One region of the Sphingomonas sp. CARO-RG-8B-R24-01 genome, then DNA from elsewhere that is predicted to be linked to it. Evidence: predicted binding sites of a transcription regulator. Region 1 holds the regulator's gene; each other region holds the start of a gene.

What was found. Region 1 encodes LexA, which represses DNA repair genes until DNA is damaged. Its sites were predicted from a motif close to GTTCCNCNCTTGTTCT; they were not measured.
Positions count from the first base shown of each region.
Region 2: a site for LexA is predicted at 3,479-3,494, ahead of L8G49_RS12815 (DUF6771 family protein). Genes of this name have one in related genera too.
Region 3: a site for LexA is predicted at 3,231-3,246, ahead of recA (recombinase RecA). Genes of this name have one in related genera too.

Region 1 covers NZ_JAKNQI010000005.1:79,720-85,829, forward strand. The annotation lists gene L8G49_RS21010 (ComEC/Rec2 family competence protein) at 1-110, shown strand, start outside; gene L8G49_RS11555 (ComEC/Rec2 family competence protein) at 32-1,351, shown strand; gene lexA (transcriptional repressor LexA) at 1,348-2,022, opposite strand; gene glp (gephyrin-like molybdotransferase Glp) at 2,079-3,269, opposite strand; gene L8G49_RS11570 (TonB-dependent receptor) at 3,560-5,902, shown strand; gene L8G49_RS11575 (M15 family metallopeptidase) at 5,949-6,110, opposite strand, start outside.
Region 2 covers NZ_JAKNQI010000006.1:82,883-88,992, reverse strand. The annotation lists gene L8G49_RS12835 (penicillin acylase family protein) at 1-1,864, shown strand, start outside; gene L8G49_RS12830 (hypothetical protein) at 2,002-2,169, shown strand; gene L8G49_RS12825 (VOC family protein) at 2,198-2,575, opposite strand; gene L8G49_RS12820 (DedA family protein) at 2,649-3,182, opposite strand; gene L8G49_RS12815 (DUF6771 family protein) at 3,504-3,695, shown strand; gene L8G49_RS12810 (hypothetical protein) at 3,697-3,990, shown strand; gene L8G49_RS12805 (hypothetical protein) at 4,085-4,576, opposite strand; gene L8G49_RS12800 (hypothetical protein) at 4,746-5,111, shown strand; gene L8G49_RS12795 (pitrilysin family protein) at 5,489-6,110, shown strand, end outside.
Region 3 covers NZ_JAKNQI010000001.1:388,953-395,062, reverse strand. The annotation lists gene L8G49_RS01825 (response regulator) at 1-1,610, shown strand, start outside; gene L8G49_RS01820 (response regulator) at 1,649-2,002, shown strand; gene L8G49_RS01815 (SDR family oxidoreductase) at 2,128-3,138, shown strand; gene recA (recombinase RecA) at 3,318-4,418, shown strand; gene L8G49_RS01805 (glutathione S-transferase) at 4,656-5,288, shown strand; gene L8G49_RS01800 (alpha/beta hydrolase) at 5,543-6,110, opposite strand, start outside.

The sequences.
Region 1 (6,110 bases):
TCCTCGTCACGCGCCTGTTGGCGCTGTCTCCGTGGCTGGCCCTGCGTCTGCGATTGCCGTTCGTGCCGGCGCGGCGGGGGCCGTGGTCGCGATCGGCTATACTTTGCTGACAGGCGCCGAGGTTCCGACGATACGTTCCTGTGTCGCATCATTGTGCGTCCTGGTCGCGCTCGCCCTCGGGCGCGAAGCGCTGACCTTGCGGCTGGTCGCGGCGGGCGCGGTGGTGGTCCTGCTGCTATACCCCGAATCCCTGTCGGGCCCGAGCTTCCAGCTGTCCTTTGCAGCGGTCGCGTCGATCATCGCCTGGAACGACCATCCCGGTATCCGGGCGCTGGTCGCAGCCCGGGAGGAGCCGCGCCTGAAGCATCTGCTGCGTAGCACGGGATCCTTGCTGATGACCGGGCTGGTGGTCGAAGCCGCGTTGTTGCCGATCTCGCTGTTCCATTTCCAGAAGGCGGGGGTCTACGGAGCGGTCGCGAATATCGTCGCCATCCCGCTGACAACGTTCGTCGTCATGCCGCTGGAGGCCGCCGCCCTATTGCTCGACACGATCGGTGCCGGACAACCGTTCTGGTGGGCCACCCGGCTCGCGCTCGACGCATTGCTCTGGATTGCAAGGACAACGGCGGCGATCCCCGGCTCGGTCGCGCCCTTGCCGGCCATGCCGGCGGGCGCTTATGCGGCAATGGTCGCGGGCGGCCTGTGGATCGCCCTGTGGCGGACCCGATGGCGACGGCTCGGCGTCGTTCCGCTGCTGACCGGTGCGTTATGGGCGTTCCTGACGCCCGCTCCCGACCTGTTGGTGACGGGAGATGGACGGCATGTCGCGATCCGAACCCAGGCGGGGGACGTCGCGCTGCTGCGGGATCGAACCGGCGACTATACCGCCGACATGATGGCGCAAAGCGGCGGGACGGCGGGGTTGCCGGTGTTATGGTCCGATCAGCGCGACGCGCGTTGCAGCCGCGACCTGTGCATGGCCACCCGCATCATCGGCGCTCGACGCTGGACCATTCTGGCGACGCGTAGCCCGTACCTCGTCCCGATCGACGACTTTATCCGAGCCTGCGCACGTGCCGATATCGTCATCAGCGACCGATGGCTGTCCCGACGGTGCCGTCCGCGCTGGCTGCGGCTGGATCGATCCACCCTGACGCAGACGGGCGGAGTCGCGATTACCTTCCACCCCGCTGCCCCGTGGTCAGCGGCCAGCGCAACGGTTCGCACCGTGCGCACGCCCGGCGACCGGCACCCGTGGATTACGATCCCAGCAGATCGGGTGCCGATCCGTCACGGTCGACGGAGGGCCACCGACCGTCCTGCAGGAACGCAGGATCCAGCGCGCGATTAGTCGTAGCGGCGCAGCAAGCCAGCCAGCTTGCCCTGCACGCGCACCTGGGCCGGCGTATACCGCTGCGGATCATAGGAACGATTGGCCGGGTCGAGCCGGACCATCGCTCCCTCGCGTCGGAAGAATTTGAGCGTTGCCTCGCTGTCGTCGATCAGCGCCACGACGATCTCGCCATCCCGCGCGACGTCCTGGCGTTTGATCAGCGCGTAATCGCCGTCGAGGATCCCCGCCTCGACCATCGAATCGCCTGCGACTTCCAAGGCATAATGTTCGCCGCCGCCCAGCAATGCCGCCGGCACGGCGAGCATGGAGGCGCCCTCGAACGCCTCGATCGGCACGCCGGCTGCGATCCGTCCGTGAAGCGGGATCTCGATCACGTCGTTCGCTGGATTGGGCAGCGGCCGCACGTTCGCCGGCGGCGCTTCCGGTGCTGCGCGTGTCGGGGTCTTGGCGCCCCGCTCGGGCATCTTGAGCACTTCGAGCGCACGGGCGCGGTTGGGCAGCCGACGGATGAACGCCCGTTCCTCGAGCGCGCTGATCAGACGGTGCACGCCCGACTTCGACTTGAGATCGAGCGCTTCCTTCATTTCCTCGAATGAGGGCGAGACGCCTGTCTCCTCCAGCCGGTCGTTGATGAAGCAGATCAGCTCATGCTGTTTGCGCGTTAGCATCCCGGGCCCTTTCGTCGGAACAGACTGCGAACCTATACGGAACAGAAAGGCGGGCGTCAAGCGATCGGCAGGATTTCCACCGAGTCCCCGGCAGCGGCCGCCGGCGCATGGGGCGCGCGGATGATCAGACAGTCAGCGCCCGCCAGCGTCGCCAGCAGCGATGAATCCTGTTGGTCGGCGGGGTAGACCCGCCCAGCACGCGTCGTCGCGCGCATGTAATCCTGGCGACGGTCGTTTTCCTTGAGGGGCGCGCCCAGGATGCCCGGATAGGCCATCGGGCGGGGATCGCGCGCGCCGGCCATCGCGGCGATCAGCGGCTTCAGGAAGATCGCGCCCGTTACGAACGCCGACACCGGGTTCCCGGGCAGGCCGAGCACGAGCATTTCCCCGATCTTGCCCGCGAGCATCGGCTTGCCGGGACGCAGCGCGATCCGCCAGAAATCGATCGACCCGCCGGCCGCGGCCAGGGCGGGCCGGATGAGATCGTGATCCCCCACCGATGCGCCGCCGGTGGTCACCAGAATATCGGCGTCTACCCCTACGAAGGCGTCGGTGATCGTCTCCAGCCGGTCGGGCAGGATGCCGAGGTCGATAATATCGACCGGCAAATCCGCGAGCATCGCAGCGAGCATGACCCCGTTGGACTCCGGAAGCGTACCATCCTCCAAGGGCGACCCCGGCAGGGTGAGCTCGTCACCGCTTGCGACGATCGCGACCCGAATTCGGCGGGCGACAAGCAGGTCGCCATGGCCCCCGCTGGCCGCGAGTGCGATCCGCGCCGGGCTCAGCCGATCGCCCCGATCGATGAGCACGTCGCCGAGACGGAAATCGATGCCTGCCAGCCGGATGTTCCCGCCACGGGCGGGGCCGGCACCCGATCGGCGGACGGCATCGCCATCGCGCTCGGCCTCCTCCTGGATGAGCACCGCGTCGGCACCGGCGGGCAGCGCGGCTCCGGTAAAGATCCGGACGGTCTCGCCCGCATTCAGCGCGCCGTCGAAGGGATGGCCCGCCGCGCTTTCTCCGATCAGGCGAAGCGGCCCGCCCAGATCATCGTAGCGAACCGCATAGCCGTCCATGGCGGAAAGATCGCGCGCCGGCTGGGTCCGGCGAGCCGTAACGGCGCATGCGGCCCAGCGGCCGGCGGCCTTGCGCAAGGGGACCGTTTCGGTGGCAATGCGCGGTGCCAGCGTCAGAAGACGCGCTTGCGCATCCTCGACGGCAAGAAGGGGGGGGCGTTCAGTCATGGCGGCTGTCCCTATCGCCTTCGCTCGGGTTGCGTCGACCCCTGTCGTCAGCCGCGACCAACGGAGCCGCCACCGGCGCATTGATGCCGCCAGGACACACCTGATCACTGAAGTGCGCCCGATGCTGCCGCCGTGTACGATTCGTCATGACTGCGAAACAATCCCGTTCTAGCCGCCGCCGCGGGGAATGGCTTCCGATCCTTGGATGGGCCGACGTGCGGGCGACGCCAATGGGCGCGCTCGATCGTGTCGAGCAGCCGTTCTCCCCGGACGATCAAGGGGACCTTTTCGTGAACAAGACTTTTGTAAAATCCGTGTTGCTGGCGGGGGCAGCGGGCTCCGCTGTGTTTGCCGCATCGATGGCACAGGCGCAGACGGCCCCCGATCCGGTCGCTGTCGCGACGAGCGACGCGCCCACCACGGCCGATGGTCTCGGCGATATCGTCGTCACCGCGGAGCGCCGTACCGAGAACCTGCAGAAAGTCCCGGTTTCGGTCGGCGTGATCGGTGGCGATGCGCTGCGGACGTTCCAGACCGGCGGCGGCGATATTCTCGAACTCGCCAATCGTATTCCGGGCCTGTACGCCGAGACGACGACGGGCCGCATCTTTCCGCGCTTCTACATCCGTGGTCTGGGCAACATCGACTTCTATCTGGGCGCTTCGCAGCCCGTGTCGATCATCCAGGACGATGTCGTGCTCGAGCACGTCGTCCTGAAGTCCAATCCGGTGTTCGACGTCCGCCAGGTGGAAGTCCTGCGTGGCCCGCAGGGCACGCTGTTCGGACGCAACACGACCGCCGGCATCATCAAGTTCGATACCAATCGCCCGACGAACACGTTCGAGGGCCGCGCCTCGGCATCCTATGGCAGCTACAATACCGCGACGATCGACGCGGGCGTCGGTGGCCCGATCGTGAAGGACGTCCTGTCGTTCCGCGTGTCGGGGCTGTTCCAGCATCGCGACAATTGGATCGACAACCGGTATGCCGGCCCGAGCGACGACGGGACCGTCGGCGGCAAGGACAAGCTCGGCGGGTTCGACGAGAAGGACGTTCGCATTCAATTGATGCTGACGCCCCCGGAAACCGGTTTTACCGGGCTGCTGTCGGCTCATGCGCGCGACTATAAGGGCTCCTCGACGATCTTCCATCGCGGTGCGATCAAGCTCGGGTCGAACGACGTCAGCGCGGAGCCGCGCAGCGTCGTCGGCCTCGACGAAGGCGCCAACAATCCGCAGGCGTACAAGACCTATGGCGGGTCGTTCAACGCGACGAACGATTTCGGCGGCGTCGTGCTCACGTCGATCAGTTCCTATGAGACGACCGCAGGCTATAGCCGCGGCGATACCGATGGCAGCATCGGCGCGAACTATCCGGGTGCGCTGTTCACCGCCGAGAGCCAAGGGCGCGTACGAGATCTTGATCAGCTCAGCCAGGAAGTTCGCTTGTCCAATGCCGGCAAGGGCCGCTTCAAGTGGCAGATCGGCGGGATATACTTCGATTCGCGCGACACGACCGAGTTCGACCAGCGCGGCTTTTTCCTGTTGCCGGGGCAGGCTGCGCGCAATCCCAACAACTTCGTCGTGATCCGCAACGTCAATACATCCTACGCCGGTTTCGGCCAGATCAGCTACGAGATCCTGCCCAAGCTGACTCTCACCGGCGGCGTGCGCGTCACCAACGACACCAAGTCGACACGGCTCGTCCAGCGTCGCCTGAATGCCGCGGGGGCGCCGATCGCGACCGACAATGTGCGGCCTTATGTTCGTCTGTCCGATACGCAGCCGAGCTGGGATGCGAGTGCATTGTACCAGATCGATCGCGATGTCAGCGTCTACGCGCGGGTCGCGCGCGGCTTCCGCGGGCCTACGATCCAGGGGCGTAACGCTGTATTCGGCAGCGATTTCGTCACGGCGACGTCCGAGACGATCATGTCGTACGAGGCGGGTGTCAAGTCGAACCTGCTCAACAACACGCTGCGGTTCAACGCGACCGGCTTCTACTACAAGGTCGACAACATCCAGTTGAACGGCAACGATGCCAATAACAACGGCTTGCTGTTCAACGCCAATCAGGCCCAGGCATGGGGCGGCGAGGCAGAACTGACGTGGCGTCCGCTGCGCGACTTCACGCTGGGATTGGGGGGCAGCGTGCTGCACACCGAGGTCAACGATACGCGTGTCTATGCGCCGGTCTGTTTCCTCAACGGGGCGAAGACGTGCACCGTGCTCAATCCCACGATCAACGTCCGCAACGGTGCCGGAGCGGTCACGGCCGTGCTCGCCCAGATCAATGGCAACGTCCTGCCGAACGCCCCGAAATATCAACTCGACGCGAATGCGCGCTATGACCTGCCGCTCGGCAATGGCGGTAAACTGTTCGTTTCGGGCGACGTGAACGTACAGGGCTACACCAGCTTCGTGCCCTATAAGACGGTGGAATACACGTCCGACGGCACGTTCGAAGCGGGTCTGAAAGCCGGCTACGCCGGACCGGCGAACGCGTATGAGATCGCGGTGTTCGTGCGCAACCTGACCAACGAGAAGAACCTGAAGGGCGTGCTCGATAACTACAACGCCGCCGTCTTCAACGATCCGCGGATCATCGGTGTGTCGCTGAGCGGCAAGTTCTGATCCGACGGGAGCGAGCCGGCCATGCCTTCGGGGGTGGTTGGCTCGCCTACCGGCGTCTGATTTTGAGCCCGCCGATATCGGGCAAGGGCAACAGCGTCGGGGCGATCCTGTTGCCCGGTACGGGTGCGGCCGCGGCATTGGCTGCCAGAACATCACGCGCGATCGGAAGCGCCGGATATAGCGTGCGGGCTCTGGCAAACAGCGCGCG
Region 2 (6,110 bases), on a different contig from region 1:
GACCGGAGCGGACGGCGCGAAGGTCGATTACACGCTCGCGCTGCTCGGCGCGCGCGAGACCGCGCATCGCGACTATCTCAAGCAACCCGCCGATGTCCGCGCGTTGCTCGACGCCTATGCGACAGGGCTCAACGCCTATGCGCGGCGGCATCCGGGGGAGGTGCGACTTGCCAAGCTGTTTCCCGCGAATGGCGAGGATATCGCGACCGGCTTCGTCCTGCGCACGCCATTCTTCTTCGGGCTGGACGCTGTGCTTGGCGCGCTGTCGGGCGACAAAGCGCTGCCGCGCGAAAGCGCCGGCGCAACGCCGGATGCGCCAGATCCCGCCGCACTCCCGCCGACGGGGGAGGGCAATCAGAACGGCTCCAACGCCTTCGTCGTCGCGCCGAAGCGGTCGGCGGATGGCTTCACGCGCGTCCTGTCCAATTCGCACCAGCCGTGGAAGGGGCCAGTCGCCTGGTACGAACTGTCGGTGCAATCGGGGACCGGCTGGCATTTCTCGGGCGCGACTTTCCCCGGCGTGCCGTTCCCGGTGCTCGGGCATAACGAGCATCTCGGCTGGACCAACACCGTCAACCGGCCCGACCTGACCGATGTCTACAAGCTCGACACCGACGCCGCGCATACGCGCTATCGCTTCGACGGCGCGTGGCGGCCGTTGCAGGCGCGGCGCGTGTGGTTGGGCGTGCGGGTCGGGCCGTTCGTGCTGCCGATCCCCAAGATGGTTTACCGGGCCGTGCAGGGGCCGGTGATCGTCAACAAGAGCGGCGCTTTTGCGATCCGCTATGCCGGGGCGGACCAGTTGCGCATGGTCGAGGAATATTACCGCCTGACGCGTGCGCGCAATTTTGGCGAATGGCAGCAGGCTTTGGCGATCCAAGGCGTTCCCGCGACCAACTTTCTCTACGGCGATGCGCGCGGGAACATCGCCTATGTCTATAACGCGAGCTTCCCCAACCGGCGGCCGGGCTATGATTACCAGCATCTGCTCCCCGGCGACACGTCGCGCGCGCTGATGCCGGGGACGGTGCCGTTCGCGGTCGTGCCGCGCAACGTGAACCCCGCGTCGGGATTCCTGATCAACGCCAACAACACGCCGTATCAGGCGGCGGGGCAGGGGTCGGAACTGCGCCCGCAGGATTATAGCCCATTGCTCGGGATCGAGACCGACACCACCAACCGCGGCACCCGTGCAATCGAGCTAATGGGCCAGACCCCGCGGATCAGCGAGGCGGACCTGCTCAGGATAAAGTTCGACACCGGGATCAGCCGCTACAGCTGGGCGGCGAAATGGTATCGCGACATCGCACGGGTCGACCCGCGCGGCGATCCGCAACTCCGCGCCGCGCTCGCCGTGCTGCACCGCTGGAACCGCGACTTCGACGGGCATCACAGCGGGCAGGCGCTCGCCGCGATCCTGCTGCGCACCGGGCAGAAATGGCATTACCAGCGCCGCCCCGAACTCGACCCGCGCGATGCGCTGGCCAAGGCGGCGGCGTATCTCCAGACGCATTTCGGTACGCTCGATCCGCCGCTCGGCACGGTGCTGCGGCTACGGCAGGGCAAGGTGGACCTGCCGCTAGACGGCGCGCCCGACGTGCTGCGCGCGGCGTCGACTTGGGACGAAGCCCCCGACGGTCGGCTGGTGGTCAAGCATGGCGACAGCTTCATCATGCTGATGGCGTGGGACAAGGCGGGGCGGGTGGAGTCGCGCTCGATCCAGCCGTTCGGCGCTGCCACGACGCGACCGGAGTCGCCGCATTATGCCGACCAGGCCCCGCTGTTCGCCGCGCATCGCTTCAAGCCGGTGCTGTTCTGGCGCGAGGACCTGCGGCGCAACGTGGAGCGGGTGTATCGGCCGTAAGAGGGCTCGGGCGGGGAACTGTCCGGAGCCGCCGGTATGCGGAGGGGCGGCTGCCAGATTGGGCCATCAATGCAGGAGACGTAGACTCCGGCAACGGGTCGGCTTAGGTTCGAGACCTAACGACGAGGAACCGATCGATGTTTCCGACTTGGATGTATGTCGCCGTCGCTTTTTCGATTGCGTTGGTCGCCCTCGGCATTGGACAGATCGTCCCCGGGCTCGGCGTTGCGTTCGTCGCCTTGGCGTCGACCCTGTGGACCGCTTACGCGGTCAGCCGACGACAGCAGCCGAAGCAGAACCGCTGATCGGCGGCGGTTTGCGGTTCGCGGACGGTCACTTCATCAAGGCAGACGGCCATCCGATGCGAACGAGAAGGCCGTCTGGGCCTGCGATGCCGACCTCGTAGAGCCCCCATGCGCGGTGCCGGAGAATGCCACCTGGCCGAATGACGAGATCGTCCACCCGCGCGGCGATTGCCGCAACGTCCGGCGTGCGAATGAAGACGCCGAACGGGTTATGGGCTTCCGGAACCCGCCATTCGCCCTGACCCGCTTGGGTCAGGTGCAATTCGCAACCCCATCCTTGCATGATGAGATAGTCTTCGCTGCCGCCAGCACGCTCGAACCCCAGCCGCTGCCAGAATGGCACTGCGGCCGCCAGGTCGTTACTCGGAACGATCGCGAAGGCTCCGACCGCAGGTTCTTGTGTCATCCGACGCCTCTTGCGTTGCGCAGCGAGGATGCCTCTGATGGGCGATGTCCGCAACTATGCGCGATCCGCCAGGTCATCCCCCCCGCCCGCGACGGAGCGCCAGGACCAGCACCAGTACCGAGACGACGACCGTGGCGACCGCGATGCCGGAGCCATAGCGCGCCTCCGCCGCTTCGAATTGTGGCCCGATCCAATAGCCCAGCGCCGTGAACAGGCTGCCCCACACGATCGCGGCAACGACGTTCAGCGGAACGAACAGGCGGCTCGACAGACGCGAGGCGCCGATCGCGACCGGCGCCACCGCGCGCAGACCATAGGCGAAGCGGAACAGCAGGACGAACCACACCGGATGACGCTCGATCAGGACGAGCGAGCGTGCGAACGCAGGCCGCTGCGCCACGCGCTGGACGAGCCGGCTCTGCCGATAATGCCGAGCGAGATGGAACCACAGCTGGTCGACGAAACACGATCCGCCGATCGACGCCACCGTCGCGGCAAGCGGCGAAAGCCAGTGCCGGTGGGCGAGCACGCCGCCGGCCAGCGCGAACGGTTCGCCTTCGATGCCCGCCCCCAGGAAGATGGCGATCACACCATAGCGCAAAATCACGTGTTCCAGGGCAATGGTCCCCGCAGGCGGCTTGGGAAGGGCGAAACCCGAAGGCTCCAGTCCCCGCGCTACCGAGCCTTGGCGTCCAGGTCGAGCGGCTTGAGCGCGCGGCTGGAAGCGCTCGGGGGTGGAGCAAACGGGAGAGCACGCCAAACGAACGTCCGCTCCCGGTCCCTCGGTCTGCACACCTGGACGTCCGCAACGGGCGAAAGCGGGCGCGCGGCCCCCACCGTAAAAAACCGGCTGCTTTACAAGCCACAGCCGGACGCTCCGGACAAAATCGCGCTGGACGAATCGGAACAGATGTAGAACATAAGGGTCATGACCCAGCCCGATTCTGACCTGATCGCCCATGCCCTCCTCACCAGCAGCGGCTTTGCCCGCGTCGGACTGACCGCGCCGAGCGAACGCATACGGGAAGCCGCCGCCGCCGAATTGGCGCGAACGATCGTCTGTGCGCTGGAGGGATTCCCCAGCGATCGCGACCCGCGCCAGATGGCGCTTCCGCTTTGATGTGGGCACCGTAAAATTCCGAACGCTGTTCGATTTCACCCGTCATCAGGTCAACGTGGGCTGCGTCTGCGGCTCCTGCGCGCACAAGGGGGTGGTACACCGCGACCGGCTCGCGCGCTGGTGTTTCCTCAAACGGGTGAATGGGGCGGTCGACAACCTGCCGGGCGTTCTGCGCTGCTCGCAGTGCGGCGCGCGACCCGTTGATATCCGACCCACACCCCTGCCACCGACCTTTCCCGAATGGGGCGCGGACGAGCGCGCGTGGAAGCGCCTGCAACGCCGCTTGCGGGGGTGATCCGCAGGAAGGAGGGTGGGCGCCGTCCGGCACGGGCGCGCGACGTTCGACGTCGGCCATGTCCAGCGAGCCGTCCGTCGCCACCGCGGCGCCATCATCGCTCGCTTGCGGACGGGCGGCTTCCGGGTCGGGACCTTTCCCGGGCTGCCAGTGGATCATTCTTGCAGGTCGCAAACCCCGCCGGAACCTGTCTGGCGGTCCACGCGCCGCGCGGCGACTTGGAGACGAGGAGCGCCGAGGTCGCGTTGTAGCTGGGTGTGGCCGCTTCACCCGTTCGAGCCAGGCCGCGATCATGAAAGCAAAGGCGCAGGGAATGCGGCCCCGCTGACAGGATACGGAAGCGCATCACCCAGCTCTTGTCCTGCTGAAAGAGACTCGCCCCTGCGCCGTGCTCGACGACAGTGACGAAGCCATAGTCGGCGAACGTAGTCTTGCCCGACAGACGTCGCGGACCAACCGAGTTTGGGAAGCGCGTCAGGTCCAAGTTTTTGACGACTTCCCTTATCGCTACCGAATTTCGCGGCGTGGCATGGGATGCGCCGCTCACGACGAGCGCGGTGAAGGCAAGCAGAATACAGCGTTTCATGCGTTCCGCCCTGGTTTCGATTTGCGACGCTGACGACAATGGGTGCAGATCGTCCGCTTTCTAGCGTATCAATGTGCCGCATCAACGTCTGCAATCCGGCTGTCCGGTCCGTCCGCTCTTCCGCGAAGGAAGACTTGTGACGCGCGCTTCGGCGTGAGACGTAGACCGAATGCTCTTTCGCTCGGCCTTTCTGATAGCAATTTCCGCCTTCGCGTTGCTCTACTGGCAAATGGTCTGCGACGTGACCGGTGCCAACGAGCCTTGGGATGCTGCGGACTTCTTGACCAAATGGTATCCTGTCGCGTTAGCGGCTTCCGCCGTAAGCGGCTTCTGGCTGCGGTTGTGGGGATGGTCCGCCGGTGTAATCATCATATTCGCACAGCTTCCGGTGATGCTGCTGAATTCGGGGGCCGGCCCGCTCTTGGTCGTCGGTCTGTTCTTTCTCGTCGGACTCGCCTTTCCCGCTGCACTACTTTCGGCCGCTGCCGGTCAGATAGCCACGTTGGTTGCGCCGACCAATAAGGAAGCGTCGTAGGGTCCGCTGTCGGGAGGAAGCCGATCTGCAGACGAGCGTTGATTAGCCCTGTACCCGCCACAGAGCTGTCACCACTACGCCTGCCATCGCCAACATGATTACGCCGCCGACCCCGGCCTGTCCTACAGCGATGGCCTCTGCTATACTCGCCGAACGCTTTCCGAACCTTCCCCCAACGCTCCTTGCACCCGCTGGCCCCGCTTCCCCACGCCGCGCGAAACGCGGGGCGCTTCGCAAACGCATTCCGCCTGACTTTCGCCTAACCTTCCGCCCGCGCGCCGCGCCACGGCGGCCCGATTGCCACGCCGGATCGCCCCGCTATACCTGTGCCATACAGGGTCTCGTCAACGACCTGACATCCGGGGGAACCATCCGTCATGACCGTCAAGCTCCTTGCGCTGACCGGTGTCGCGCTCGCCGCGATCGCCGCGCCCGTCCTTGCACAGGGCACCGCCCCCGCCGCGACTCCCAAGCCCGCTCCGGTCGCGGATCTGGTCCGTCAGGTCGACATCCCCTATAGCGAATTCCGCCTGCCCAACGGGCTGCGCGTCATCGTCAACACCGATCGCAAGGCGCCCGTCGTCGCGGTCAGCGTCTGGTACAACGTCGGGTCCAAGTTCGAGCCCAAGGGCAAGACCGGCTTTGCGCATCTGTTCGAGCATCTGATGTTCAACGGCAGCGAGAATGCTCCGGGCGAGTATTTCGACTATACCAAGGCGATCGGCGCGACCGATCTCAACGGCACGACCTATTTCGACCGTACCAATTATTTCGAGACCGTTCCCGCCGCCGCACTGGAACGCACCCTGTTCCTCGAGAGCGACCGGATGGGCTATCTGCTCGGCGCGCTGACGCCGGCGGTGGTCGACGAGCAGCGCGGGGTCGTCCAGAACGAGAAGCGGCAGGGCGACAACCAGCCGTATGGCCTGGTCGAATACAAGCAGGTCGAGAACCTCTTCCCGGCGACGCACCCCTATGGCCACACCACGATCGGCTCGA
Region 3 (6,110 bases), on a different contig from region 1:
CGATGCTCGTCGCGCTGATCGACGAGGAGGACGGCGGCCAGCCCGCGATCGGCGAAAGCGCGAGCGCGCATATCAAGAGCCTCGTCGCGCTGATGCCGTTCGGTGTCGCGCTGATCGGTGCCGACGGGCGTTTTCTGCAGATGAACGACGCGTTCGCCCGCGCCGCCGCGGTCGATCCGACGAGCCCGCCGCTCTATCCCGGCGACCTGCTGGTGCGCGAGGACAAGGGCGTGGTCGCGGACGCGATCCGGCGCTTCGCCGGCGGCGCGACGCATTCGACCGACCTCGCGGTCCGGCTCAAGGACCATCCCGACGAACCGGTCGCCCTGTCGATCGCCGGTGCGCGCGGGCTGGGCGAGGCGGCGGTGCTGCTCAGTCTCAAGGACAATAGCGAGGAGACCCGGCTCAAGCGCGAGGTCGCGCAGGCCACCAAGATGCAGGCGGTGGGACAGCTCGCCGGCGGTGTCGCACACGATTTCAACAATATCCTGACCGCGATCATCGGCCATTGCGATTTGATGCTGATGCGCCATTCGCCCGGCGACAGCGATTATGACGACATCCAGCAGATCCGCGCCAATTCCAACCGTGCGGCGAGCCTGACGCGCCAGCTGCTCGCCTTCTCGCGGCAACAGACCTTGCGTCCGCAGGTCTTGCAGCTTCCCGACGTCATTTCCGAAGTGTCCAACCTGCTCAAGCGGCTGCTCGGCGAAACGGTGACGCTGACGGTCAAGCACGGCCGCAACCTGAGCCCCGTGCGGGCCGATCCGGGGCAGCTCGAACAGGTCGTGGTCAACCTGGCGGTCAACGCCCGCGATGCGATGATCACGCATGATCCGCGCGGCGCGGGAACGTTGTCGATCCAGACCTATGCCGTCACCGCCGCCGACGTGCGCAAGCTGGCCTCCGACATCCTGCCCCCGGCCGATTATTCGGTGCTCGAGATCGGCGACACGGGCGGCGGCATCCCGGCCGAAATCCTGCCCAAGATCTTCGAGCCGTTCTTCACCACCAAGGAGGTGGGCAAGGGTACCGGTCTCGGCCTGTCGACGGTCTACGGGATCGTGAAGCAGTCGGGCGGCTACATCTTCGCGGAAAATCGGAAGGACCCGAGTGGAGACGCGTCCGGGCGCAGCGCGCAGGGGGCGGTCTTCACCATGTATCTGCCGGTCTATACCGAGGGCGCGCTCAACGAACCGACCCCGCCGCGCCCCGCGCCGCGCGAAAAGCCGGTCGACCTGTGGGGCACGGGGACGATCCTGCTGGTCGAGGACGAGGACATGGTGCGGGCGGTCGCCGAGCGCGCGCTCAGCCGACAGGGCTATACCGTGCTGACCGCCGAAAACGGGGAGGCCGCGCTCGAACTGCTGGAGGCCAATCCGCGCCCCGACCTGTTGATCTCCGACGTGATGATGCCGCTGATGGATGGCCCGACGATGGTCCGCCATGCCCGCGCGCGCTATCCGGATCTGCCGATCCTGTTCATGTCGGGCTATGCCGAGGAGACGCTGCGCAAGTCGATCAATCTCGACAATGTGTCGTTTTTGGCAAAACCGTTTTCGGTGCAGGAACTTGCAGAAGCGACGCGCGTGGTGTTAGGAACAAAATGAGATAGCGCGGGTCGTCGTGCTGGAGTAGAGGCGGCGAGATGAGTGCTCCACAATCCATTCTCGTCGTCGAGGACGAGCCCCTGATCGCGATGATGATCGAGGACTTTCTCGATGTCCTCGGCAAGTCCCTGGCGGGAAGCGCGGATAACGTCGGCTCGGCGCTGGCCCTGGTCGACGCAGGCGGCATCGACGCCGCGATCCTCGATGTCAACCTGCGCGGCGGTGAGAAGAGTTTCCCGATCGCCGAAGCGCTTGCCGCCCGCAACATTCCGTTCGTTTTCGCGACCGGCGGGTCCCATGACAGCGTCGGGGAAAGCTGGGCGGACCGGCCGACCCTGCCGAAGCCGTTCACGATGGACGGCGTGGCCAAGGCGCTCGACGCGCTCAGCTGATCCTCGCGTGGCCTGCCGGGCGGTGCATACTGATCGAGATTACGGTAACAAAGCGCGGCGGATGCTGAACCGCTTTGGTCAACGCGAGTTTCCCCAGCGATCACCTCGCTGAACGGAGACGAACCATGGCCAATCAGGAAGACGGAATTTCGCGCCGCGCAATCGTGGGCGGTGCCGCGGTCGGCATTGCCGCCGCCGCGGCTGCCGCCCCAGCGCTCGGCAAGCCGCAGACGCCCGCGCAGGGAACGCCCCCGGCCGGTCTCAAGGACCCGCGCAGCGCCGGGCCGAAGCCGCCGTTCCAGCGCCAGAGCCAGCCGTGGCCCGGCCTTGCCGGCAAGATGAACCCACGGCCCGACCATGGCGAGACGAGCTATCGTGGCTCCGGCCGACTGGCCGGACGCAAGGCTCTGATCACGGGCGGCGACTCCGGCATGGGCCGGGCGGCGGCAATCGCCTATGCGCGCGAGGGCGCCGACGTCGCGATCAACTATCTGCCGGACGAGGAGGCGGATGCGCGCGAAGTGATCGATCTGATCCGCGCGGCGGGCCGCAAGGGCGTGGCGATTCCGGGCGACCTGCGCAGCGAGGCCTTCTGCAAGAAGCTGGTCGATACGGCGATCCGCGAGCTGGGCGGGCTCGACATCATCGTCAGCAACGCCGGGCGGCAGCAGTCGCATGCGTCGATCCTCGACATTTCGACCGAACAGTTCGACTGGACGATGAAGACCAACATCTACGCGCCGTTCTGGATTATCAAGGCGGCGTTGCCGCATCTTCAGCCGGGTTCGGTAATCATCGGCACGACCTCGGAGCAGGCGACCGATCCGACCAAGGATCTGTACGACTATGCGATGACCAAGGCCGCGACCACCAACTATGTCCGCAGCCTGAGCAAGCAGCTGGCGCCCAAGGGCATTCGCGTCAACGGCGTGGCGCCGGGGCCGATCTGGACTCCGCTGCAGGTGTCGGGCGGCGCGACCATGGAGAAGCTCGAGAATTTCGGCGGCGACACGCCCGCGGCGCGTCCGGGCCAACCGGGCGAGCTGGCGGGAATCTACGTGCTGCTCGCCGAGAACGGGTCGAGCTACACCACGGGCCACGTCTATGGCGCAGCGGGGGGTAACGGCCTGCCGTAACACGTTGAGTTGCCGTCACCCCGGCATAGGCCGGGGTGACGGTCGGGGAGCGCCGCCGGATTGACGACGTAGCGGCCCTCCCGAATTATTCCGTTCGCCTCTTGTTCCGCACGAACAAACAAAGTACATAGCCACCATGCATTGAACGCGCTGGGCGTTCGGTCTAGCGGGAGGCTCCAATGGCGGTTTCGTTGAAAGTGATCGACAGCAAAATGGCGGCATCCACGGATAAGGCGAGCGGAGAGCGCGCCAAGGCGCTCGAGGCAGCGCTGGCACAGATCGATCGCGCGTTCGGCAAGGGCTCGGCGATGAAGCTCGGCTCGAAGCAGACGATGCAGGTCGAAGTGATCTCGACCGGCTCGCTCGGTCTCGACATCGCGCTGGGTGTCGGCGGTCTGCCGCGCGGGCGCGTGATCGAGATTTACGGGCCGGAAAGCTCGGGCAAGACGACGCTTGCGCTCCACGTGATCGCCGAGGCGCAGAAGGGCGGCGGCACGGCGGCGTTCGTCGATGCCGAGCATGCGCTCGACCCGGTCTATGCCAAGAAGCTCGGCGTCAACATCGACGAGCTGATCGTGTCGCAGCCCGACACCGGCGAGCAGGCGCTCGAGATCGTCGATACGCTGGTGCGCTCGAACGCAATCGACGTGCTGGTGGTCGATTCGGTTGCGGCACTCGTGCCGCGCGCCGAAATCGAGGGCGAGATGGGCGACAGCCACGTCGGCCTGCAGGCGCGTCTGATGTCGCAGTCGCTGCGGAAGCTGACGGGGTCGATCAGCCGGTCGCGCTGCATGGTGATCTTCATCAACCAGCTGCGCATGAAGATCGGCGTGATGTACGGCAACCCTGAGACGACCACCGGCGGCAACGCGCTGAAATTCTACGCGTCGGTCCGTCTCGACATCCGTCGTACCGGGCAGATCAAGGACCGCGAGGAGATCATCGGCAACACGACGCGGGTCAAGGTCGTCAAGAACAAGGTCGCGCCGCCGTTCAAGCAGGTCGAGTTCGACATCATGTACGGGCAGGGCGTGTCGAAGATCGGCGAGATCCTCGATCTCGGCGTGAAGGCCGGGCTGGTCGAGAAGTCAGGCGCCTGGTTCTCCTACGACAGCGTCCGCATCGGGCAGGGTCGCGAGAACGCCAAGACCTTCCTCAAGAACAATGTCGAGATGAGCGATCGTCTGGAGAAGGCGATCCGCACGCGGACCGACAAGGTCGCCGAGGAAATGATGGCGGGCCCCGAGCCCGACGATGTCGACGGCGACGACGAGATGTGATGTTCGCTCCGGCCGTCGGTTGGCGGGCGGGGCAGGGGACGCGGCGTGCACGCCGTACGTCCTCTTCTACGGGGCGGCTGGTCATGCCGTCGAACACCCTGGGAAGGCCCGCCCGCGATGGCGGGCCTTTCATGGTTATGGATGGCCGGCGCTGGTCGGGCGAGCTAGGATGGTGAGACTTTCCTGCGACGCTCCGCGTTTGCGCAAGCACCCGACCGCCCTTCTCCGGAGAAGCTCATGACGCTGATCGTCCATCACCTCGAAAATTCCCGGTCACAGCGGATCCTGTGGCTGCTCGAGGAACTGTCGCTGCCCTATGAGATCGTCCGCTACGAGCGCGACAAGACGACGATGCTTGCGCCGCCGGAGCTCAAGAAGATTCACCCGCTCGGCAAGTCGCCGGTCCTCCAGGACACCGATGCGGGGCGCGTGATCATCGAGACCGGCGCGATCGTCGATTATATCGTCGAGCGCGCCGACGGCCGGATGGGTCCGCCCGCGCACCGCGACGACACGCTGCGCTATCGCCAGTATCTGCATTATGCGGAAGGATCGATGATGCCGCCGCTGTTGCTGCTGCTCGTGCTCAACCGCATTCCGGTGATCGGCAAGACCGCTGCCAAGCGGATTCAGCCGATGATCGACGTTCATCTCGACTATGTCGAAAGCGAGCTTGCCAGCCGTCCCTGGTTCGCCGGCGATCAGATCAGTGGCGCCGACATCATGATGAGCTTCCCGCTCGAGGCCGCGCGCAGCCGGGCTGGGCTCGACGAGTCGCGCCCGGCGACGATCGCGTGGCTCGACAAGATCCATGCGCGCCCGGCGTATCAGGTCGCGCTCGAAAAAGGCGGTCCCTACGCCTACGCATGATTTTGGGAGCAAGGACTGACCGCGCCGACATCCCGGGTTCGTCGAAGGATGGGCCCGGGGTGACGGATTCGAAGGGGCGCGGATACCCCCGACGGGCGCCTCCCCGGCGAAGGCCGGGGCCCAATCGCGATGCCCGGGGTAACGAAGCGCCAACGCCCCCTTGCGTTGGACTCGCGCTTGGGTCCGGCCTGCGCCGGGGGGGAGTGCGTGATTCCCTCCCGCACTTAGCAGGAACCTGCCCCCGCCCTTCCTGATCAGCGGATCGGCGAGTTCGGGTCCAGACGCATGTCGAGATACTTGTCCACCGACCCCATCAGCTGCGGCATTTCATGCTCGAAGAAATGGTTGGCCTTGGGGATCGTGTCGTGATGGATCGTGATGTGCTTCTGCGTCCGCAGCTTGTCGACCAGCTTCTGGGTCGCGGCCGGGGTCGCGACCTCGTCGGCCTCGCCCTGGATGATGATGCCGCTTGCCGGGCATGGCGCCAGGAACGTGAAGTCGTACATGTTCGCGGGCGGCGCGACCGAGATGAAGCCGCGGATCTCCGGGCGGCGCATCAGCAGCTGCATCCCGATCCACGCGCCGAAGCTGACGCCCGCGATCCAGGTGGTCTGCGCCTCGGGATGGAAACTCTGCACCCAGTCGAGCGCGCTCGCCGCGTCGGACAGTTCGCCGACGCCGTTGTCGAACGTCCCCTGGCTCTTGCCGACACCGCGGAAGTTGAAGCGCAACGTCGCGAACCCGCGGCGCTGGAAGGTCTTGTAGAGCTCCATCACGATATGGTTGTTCATCGTGCCGCCCGCCTGCGGATGCGGATGGAGG